One region of the Ruegeria sp. AI2 genome, then DNA from elsewhere that is predicted to be linked to it. Evidence: riboswitches for the same ligand, from Rfam matches in the RefSeq annotation. Region 1 holds a riboswitch; the other holds the start of a gene.
The links. A riboswitch is a leader RNA that binds a small molecule or an ion and turns the genes downstream of it on or off. The one in region 1 is predicted to bind cobalamin.
Positions count from the first base shown of each region.

Region 2: it holds a riboswitch for cobalamin, as region 1 does, so the genes downstream of both, ACR0LL_RS15950 (CbtB domain-containing protein) here and ACR0LL_RS20230 (DUF4198 domain-containing protein) in region 1, are expected to answer to the same signal.

Region 1 is NZ_JBQFYB010000023.1:15,016-19,226, forward strand. Features, by position in the region: gene ACR0LL_RS20220 (cobalt ABC transporter permease) at 1-161, opposite strand, end outside; gene cbiM (cobalt transporter CbiM) at 158-769, opposite strand; gene ACR0LL_RS20230 (DUF4198 domain-containing protein) at 776-1,561, opposite strand; cobalamin riboswitch at 1,694-1,892, opposite strand; gene ACR0LL_RS20235 (ROK family transcriptional regulator) at 2,014-3,219, opposite strand; gene ACR0LL_RS20240 (substrate-binding domain-containing protein) at 3,442-4,211, shown strand, end outside.
Region 2 is NZ_JBQFYB010000010.1:51,897-56,107, forward strand. Features, by position in the region: gene ACR0LL_RS15940 (hypothetical protein) at 157-660, opposite strand; gene ACR0LL_RS15945 (CbtA family protein) at 725-1,423, opposite strand; gene ACR0LL_RS15950 (CbtB domain-containing protein) at 1,428-1,598, opposite strand; cobalamin riboswitch at 1,633-1,848, opposite strand; gene ACR0LL_RS15955 (DUF1636 family protein) at 2,030-2,365, opposite strand; gene ACR0LL_RS15960 (transglutaminase-like cysteine peptidase) at 3,511-4,134, opposite strand.

The DNA.
Region 1 (4,211 bases):
CCGTTGACGATGACCTCGGCCCCGCTTGCCATGTCGCCGTTGGAAAAGCCGATTTCGCCTTCGATGGCGTCACCGGATTCAAACACTCCGGCTATGACCTTATGCGCCAAGGCAGGTACGGGTGCGCAGCACAGCGCCAGAATGATCGCCAGGTACCTCACGCGGCCGCTCCTTTGACAAACAGCTCGGGCTTGACCTTGCGCGCCAGCAAAACCGCGAACCCGGTCAGGATCGCCTCGATCGCCATGACAGGAATATGTGCAAAGAAAACAAGCTTGGCCGCTGGCAGGAATGCATCCCCGGACAGGGCCAGTGAAAACGCAACCATGCCGGTTGTAGCGGCGATGGCAAAGGCACCACCGACCCCGCCCCATATCGCACCATGCAGAGGTGAGCCATGGGCGATCAGGCGGCCAAAGATCAGTCCGGCCAAAACCGCGGGCAACGCGATGTTCAGGGTGTTTATCCCCAATACCGTCAACCCGCCAAAGCCAAAGAAGACGGCCTGCAGCAAAAGCCCGACGAACAGGGCCGGGAATGCGGCCCAGCCCAACAAAAGCCCGGCCATTCCGTTGAGGATCAGATGCACTGACGAAGGGCCAATCGGCACATGGATCAGCGATGCCACGAAAAAGCTGGCAGACAGCACCCCCGCAGTGGGGATGCGATCAAGATCCAGCGACCTGAGGCCCATGGCAATCCCACCCGCAGCAGCGACGGCTCCGCCGATCACGACAGGGTTGGACAAGGCTCCGTCAACGATGTGCATCTACGGTTACTCCAAATCCCAGGCGCGGATCCAGATGACCGCGTCCTGGCTGAGTTCTTTGCCGTTGTGTTTGGTCACGGGACCGGCGCCGAGCGCCGCAAATCCCCAATATCCGGCTTTTGGAACGCCAAACGTGAAATACCCGTTATCATCCGAAGTTGCGACCAATGCACCACCCGGCATCGGCGAGACCGACGGGGCCGAGGCGGCCGCGCTTTCCATGTCCGGTTCTGCGGCCATGTACTCGATCTCGATCTCGGCACCCGCAACCGGTTGGCCTTCGGCCATAACCCGACCTGTAAACGTCGAACCCGCGATGATGTTGGTTGGTTTGTTGAGCGGGATGATCTCAACCGGCAGGCCCACCGGGTTCATCCAGTCGGTCGGCAGTTCATTGCGGTTCAGGAATGCCTTGGCGATCTGCTGGATATAGATATCCTCAGATCCCTCATAATAGGGCTGGGGAACTGTCACCAGCACATAGTCGCCCGACCGTTTGACGGGAACATAACCTTTGAATGCCGCGCCTTCGTTTTCGCCACCGGTGAAACGTACGGGTTCCAGGGTATCCAGCAGATCGGTTTTCTGACCGTTGTGGATCACGTAGAATTCCTGCGGCTTGTCCAGATCCATGACATGCCCGTTCGAGAACGGATGCCAAAAGATCAGCTTGACCGGAACATTCCCCGGTGCGTCGATCATGGTGTCAGCGGTGTATTCCAGCAGGAAATGCGCATTTGCCATCGCTGGAAGCGCTATCGCCACAGCGGCTGCGGAAAGCAGCTTGGTCATCAATAGTCGTCCTTGTCCCATCGCACCAACCCCGGTACGAGATGCGTTTTGACTGCGGGGATGTCCAAGCTAAGCTGCTTTTTCAAGCATCCTGCTCCGACGCACATCCCGTCGCCGATTAGGAGTGCCCTTGTCAAAGGCACATGTCCGGCAGGTATCCTGACTTGCGGGTCAAAGCGTTGGGCTGGCCTTCCCGGATTAACACCAGTGGCACTTCAGCCCTGCTCGCCGCTTACAGTTGCGGGTGCAGTTGCGGAATTGGGCCAAAGCCCGCACCGCATTCCCTATTGATTCCAGAGCACGCCCCGGAACCGGACATGCCGAGCGGCTTGCCAGACTTCTTCGGCATCCGTCAACGATCAATTGCGCTGGCTGTCAAAAAGTTTAGCGGGCAATGCCCTATTTCCGGCGGATCCGCTTTGGATAACGGTCAGGGTTTTTCGGGAATGAACCTACCCTTCGAGCAGGTATCTTTCCGACAATGGCAAACTGGCCGCGCCCAATGAGCGGGCATCCGGGCCTGCCGTCCCCACCTGCACCAAGGGCCGTTCAAGCCCGGTCAGGTTCATGTCAGATAGTTTGACCTCGACCAATTCCACCAGCCGCGCCTTGATGCCTGCGGGCATCCAGCCATCAATCTTGACAGATTCGAAGTCGATCAGGCTGCAAGACGAGACGATGGCATGTGCGATCCCGTGCGCCGCCTGTTTCAACCAGTTCTCAAGGTGGGTTTCCGGTATGTCCCAATGCTGTGTCGTTTCCCAGATTGAGCCGGCTGTTTCGGCATTCCCACCAACTGCGCGCCCCAGCACATAAAGACTGGCGACATCTATCAATGGTTTCACTCCGCCTGCGTCGTCCGGCACAGGCAATGGACCAAGCGCACCGGCATTTCCCCGCCCTGAAAAGATGGAGCCGTTCAGAACCACCCCGCCTCCGATGAAGAAGCCCACATAAAAATACAGGAAATCTCGTGGGCCTTCCGCAGGGCCAAACACCAGCTCGGCACCGCAGGCGGCCGTTGCGTCGTTTTGCAGGAATACCGGCAAGTCATAGCTTGCGGCCAGCGCGCCTTTCAGGTCCGCGTCACGCCACGGATCCATTTTCTCCTGCGGAACCTGCAATGTCTGCGCCCAGTCCCAAAGGTAGAACGGCATCGCAATCCCAAGACCCGCGATCCGGCTGCGCGCCTCGGGCGACAGTGACGCCATCACTTTGTCGAGGCTTTCCTTGGAAAAGCTCAATGTCGCCTCGGGCGTCGGAAAATCGTAGGTCCGCCGCTCACGGTGCCTGACATTGCCAAGAAAATCCGTCAGCACCAATTCGGTACTGCGCCGCCCGACTTTGAGCCCAAAGAAATAAGCGCCATCCGGGTTCAGGCACATGGGAACCGAGGGCTGCCCGACTTTTCCCCGGATCGGTTCGCCCCGCAGAAGCAGCCCATCGGTTTCCAACTGGCGCATGATGACCGAGACCGTCTGCGCCGACAGCCCGGTCATCCGCGCGATTTCAGATTTTGCGAGGGCCTGATGGCGCCGGACCAGTGACAGGACAAGCCGTTCATTTCGGGCCCGCATTCCACTTTGGTTGGTGCCGCGCATATCTGGCTCGCGTACGCCAGTGGTATTGTCCAAAGAGTTCATTGCAGACACGGCCATCCCCTTCATGACGACAATGTTGAAACCCTTCCTTTCTGTCAATAATAAATAAGAGTGATTTATTTATTGACTCGAAATTCGAATCTTGTGATGGTTTTCACGTTCGATCGGGCCGGTTTTCGCCCGGTCAAACGTATGCCCTGACGGGCATTGGGAAAACTGGGAGGACTACCGATGAAACTTGCGAAACTTGCAGGCGCCACGGCGCTGGCGGTTTCGGCCATGGCAAGCAGTGCAATGGCCGAAGGTGAAACCGTTTGCCTGATCACCAAGACGGATACCAACCCTTTCTTTGTTAAAATGAGAGAGGGTGCGACCGCTAAAGCCGAAGAGCTTGGCATGACGCTGAAGGCCTTTGCCGGCAAAGTCGACGGCGACCACGAAACTCAGGTTCAGGCCATCGAAACCTGCATTCTGGATGGCGCAAAGGGTATCCTGCTGACCGCGTCGGATACGTCGTCCATCGTTCCGGCGGTGCAGCAGGCCCGCGATGCCGGGCTGCTGGTGATTGCGCTGGACACCCCGCTTGAGCCTATCGACTCGGCCGACGCGACCTTTGCCACGGACAACTTCCTTGCGGGGCTTCTGATCGGACAATGGGCAAAGGCCACGTTGGGTGATGCGGCGAATGACGCCAAAATCGCCACGTTGGACCTTGCGGTCAGCCAGCCCACTGTGGATGTGCTTCGCAATCAGGGGTTCTTGCAGGGGTTCGGTGTTGATCTGGCCGATCCGAACGTGATCGGCGATGAAGACGATCCGCGTCTTGTTGGCAGCGATGTCACCGCTGGCAACGAAGAAGGCGGCCGCCGCGCGATGGAGAACCTGCTGGCCAAAGATCCGATGATCAATGTGGTGCATACCATCAACGAACCGGCGGCAGCGGGCGCTTACGAGGCGCTCAAGGCTATCGGACGCGAAAATGACGTGTTGATCGTTTCCGTCGATGGCGGCTGCCCCGGCGTGCAGAACGTGGCGGACGGGGTCATCGG
Region 2 (4,211 bases), on a different contig from region 1:
ACGATGCAAGCCAAAGGAACAAGACGGGAATTCGGCGCGGCTTTGCAACAGCTTATCTGTCCTTGGATACAGAGCGGCAAAAACCCGCGCGCACGCTGTACTTGCCGCTTAGACCCGCTGAATCCGCGTAGTTGTCTTCTCAGCCAGGAATGTCAATCAGGAGTCATCGCCGTCAGGCTGCACGGTCACTTTGGCCTCCACGGGCACACCCTCAACCATCAGAGGGCTGTGGCTGTTGCCATTGAGAGAAACTTTTACTTCAACATCGCCATCGGGGAGCGACGGAAGGTGTAACCAATTGGCATAAAGGCGGCCCAGCTTTTCGCCGTTGATATAAACATGCGCGTGACCTTCGCCTGGAACGTCAGCCGTGGAGGCATTTTCCGGAGCAAAGCGAAAGTTCTGCGGTGTCACACGCAGATTCCAGCCCGCCATAGGATCCTTAATCATCTGGATCGCCACACTGGGGGCGTCGCTGTCGGCAGGCAGATTAGTGGCAGCGGAGTGGTCGTGCGCTGCCATCTCCATGTTGCCGCCGTGTTGGGCCGGGTCAGTATGGTCATGGCTCTCAAAGGTGCTACCGCTGCTGGCGGCAATCACAAAGCCAGCACCGCCGCCAAAGACAAGTCCGATGGCAAAGAGAGCAAGAGAACGGGACATCTTGTCATCCTCAATAAAAAAAACCCGCCGGTGTAACCAGCGGGGTAGCAATGGAGGAGCGCGATCAGACTGCAGCGCCTGCGCGCTTGCCTTCTGTCTGCCAGAAGTGGCCGGTGAAACTGCCTAAGAGTGCCCAGGCGGCCATGCCGATGCCGAAGGCCCGGGCAGCAAAAAGCGCCCCGATCTCGGTCGGAACCGGCCCAGAGAAACTCTCAGGCTCAGGGGCCCCGATAATATGCGGTACCATTAGCAGCACGGCCGCAATCAGGTAGCTTACCAGGTTACCTCCAAAGGCAATCAGCCACATGGCTACGCCGGCTGCGGCAACGGTGACCGTCCACCAGATCTGACGCACTCCCACATCTGCTGCCGCTACGCCGGGAACTTCTGGAGCCAGTGACAAGCCAGGAGCAAAGTGGAAGGCGACAAAGCCCGCAAGACCCCAAAGCAGGCCGGTGCGGCCGTTGATCTCATGCCCCTGACGTTCGGCTACTGACATCAGCGCCGCCAGGACTAGCGCATAGCCGGTGTAGGTAAGCATGGTGAAGATAATGCTGAGACCATCGCGCATCGGCTCGGCGAACATGCCGGGCAGGTCGGGATGCGCAGTTACGGGATCAGCGCCAAAATGCACCAGGTCGCCGCCCTCATAGAGCTCGGCGTGAAGTAGCACTGGCTGCACGAAATACAACTGCAGAAGGGCGGCAATCAGCCCCGCTGCTGCACCAGCGAACAAGCCGCTGGTCAGAATACGACTGAACATTGTTTTAGTGGCAGGGGAAGCCAGTTGCGTGGCGCACATCATGAGCCGCGTCATGCAGGCCAGAAGCCTGAACATGGCCAGTCACGGTAATGATCCCTAGACCCAGAACCACGGCGAATACTGCAGGCAGAAAGGATGCGCCAGCGGCGGATGCCTTGATCGTTTTTGTCGTCATTTTAATCCTCCTCGCCGTCACACCCGACGGCATATGTTGTGTCCATCCTACGGCCGGTCTCCTGACTCGCAGGTCACAGCAGACTTCCCCCTTCCCAGCGCCATTACGCCAGTGGTATTGGAAGGCCGCTCGCCGCTCACAGTCGCGGGGGCGGTCAAGGCTTCAGTGCGGTAGTTTGGTGCACCGTCCTCATTCCCGTTTCAGTCCCAGTGCGTAGGCACCTTTGGACACCGTAGAAGCCTTTATTGTTCCATAGTGCTTTGTTCCGTCAAGTACGAAAGCGACATCATAGTATTCTGCAGCGGTCAATCTTAGGTAATGGCAGGCTTGGTTTAGATTTTAGCCGTTCAGTGCAGAAGGCTAAGTCGAAAAACACAAACTGTAAGCTGAAAACTCGACACCGGAGCTTTGGTCGGCAAGTTGCATGTTGGCTATCTTTTTTGTGCCGGTATACGTGCAATCGCCTTGAAACGTAGCTTACCTAGCTTCCTGGCGTCAGCGAAGTCGCCGTCAGTACTGTCCTCATACATCCGCATGAAGATCATTATGTCCGGAAGATCGACAACCGTAACCTCACCGAAAAGATAGGCGGTCTTGCCGCTTTGTCGCACCGCCAACGTCTGTGGTCGGTGACAACCGGACATGCAATCCACTTGCTGCAACTCGGCTTGCACCCCCGATGCCTCCAGCGTTGCGGCTAATTGATCATAAAGGGTGGAATCCGCGTCGCGGCAGGTTCTGCAAAGCGTGAGGTTAGGTAGGCACATGCGTCAGGCTGATCCTTGATCGAGAACTTCCATCTGAGATTTCATATTTGCTGGTCGGTTGTTAGCTCAGTTTCAATACGTGTTTTGACTCTAAGTCTGGAAAAGAGTCCATACTCAGGCAGGAAGGACACATGAGCCCTAGCCCTCGAAAACTTTGCAAATACACCGAGTGCGAGACGGGGATTTGGCAGGGCGAAGAAGCAACCATCAGACGAAAAAATTTTTAAGTTTCTACGTGAGACTGAGCTGAAGCAGGTGGTAGGCGATGAAGTGGAAACAGCTCACGCGAAACATCTTTGTTCTTCAATAATCTGAAACAGCATTGCCTCCGGGATCGGCTCGCCATGACACGCCTATTTTCAGGTCCGCGCGCACCGCGCCTCCCAAGGCGAATTCCGAGACGCGACAGGTTCTTGTTGCGCGTAACTAGGTTCGTTCTATCGTCAATTACAGTCTAGATCCGGGACATATAGCGGGGTTCGTGCTTGATGGTTACCTTTCGGTTACCACGACCGATCATGGGACTGAATGCGTAGCGACAACCGACGACATTCAAAAGGAAGTACGCTGATGCGAAACGCCTCGGCATTAACAACTTTTCTGTCTGCGTCACTACAACCGAGGATCGCCCATGCCGCCATCGGTTCTCGCCGCAACCCGGTGTGATGGGTGTTGTGATAACGGCATATCTCCGGGTGCAGCCAGTCTTCGAACTCCTCCAATGTCATCGACGCAGTGCCGGAGCCGTCGCATTTCCCCTTATCCTTGGGGGATAATTGCGTTCTTCCCTAAAGTAGATGAACGGCCTCCATGGTCGTCCTAATCAGGCGTTCGATATCTTCGCCGTAACGCGCTCGACCCGGTGGCCTTTACTTGACGGAGATACTCCAATCTGAGCGGGTCAAATGGAAGGTTTCGCTGCGGAAACGCGCCCATTGTCTACGTGTATGGCTTGCGGAATCCCAACAGTAGGCCAATACGACACCTCCGAGATATCTGGCGCGCGGATCGAATTCGTTCACACGCAATGGTGCAAACACAAGCAGATGGACGAGTCGGACTGAGCATCGAAACTCAACTATGCGCCCAGAACAATGCAGGTCGTGACATCAATTGCGAGAGGCAACCAATGTCTACCCAATGGTTTAGCCGCTAGAAACCTGTACCCAACGATCAGGGTGAATCGGGTCCTGTATTCGTAGGAAAAGATACCTTGTTTCCTTCCACGTTTTGATCCTGTTGGTAACATTGTCCAGAACCAAATCGCCTTCACTCGAGCGATAGACTAGAACAGCATGGCCATTGCGATTGGTGTCCAAGACGGTCGCGATTAGTAGCTTCGTAGGATCCACACCGTTCTGCACAAGTTCAAACTTCTTTTGCAAAGCGAAGTCTTCGCAATCTCCTGACCCTTGCGTCGGCAGTGTCCAGTATTCCTTTGTCCCGTATTGGCTTTGATCCGAAACGGCACGGATTCTCCGATTGACGCGCGTGTTGATCGTTTTAACGATCTGATTTTCTTGTGCCACGGACAGACCAGAACTACGAGCGCTCGCGCACGCCCAAGAGTAATCTTTGCATAGTGTTTTGGCACCGGATGGCGCTTCAATCTTTCTGTCAAGACCGATCGAGGGAAGCTCAGAGGCTTGTAATGTAGCGGCAGACACAAAAAAGCTGCATATAAAACAGATCATTGGGAGATAACCCAGCAGGTTTTTCGATAACATTCTCTGAACTAACGTGGGATTTGTCATATCTGCCTTCTCCATGCTCGTTCCTCGAAGGTATCCAAACTTCCGGGGCCAATGTATTTTATTCCAAGCCTTCATGTGCCTTGAGGCATTGC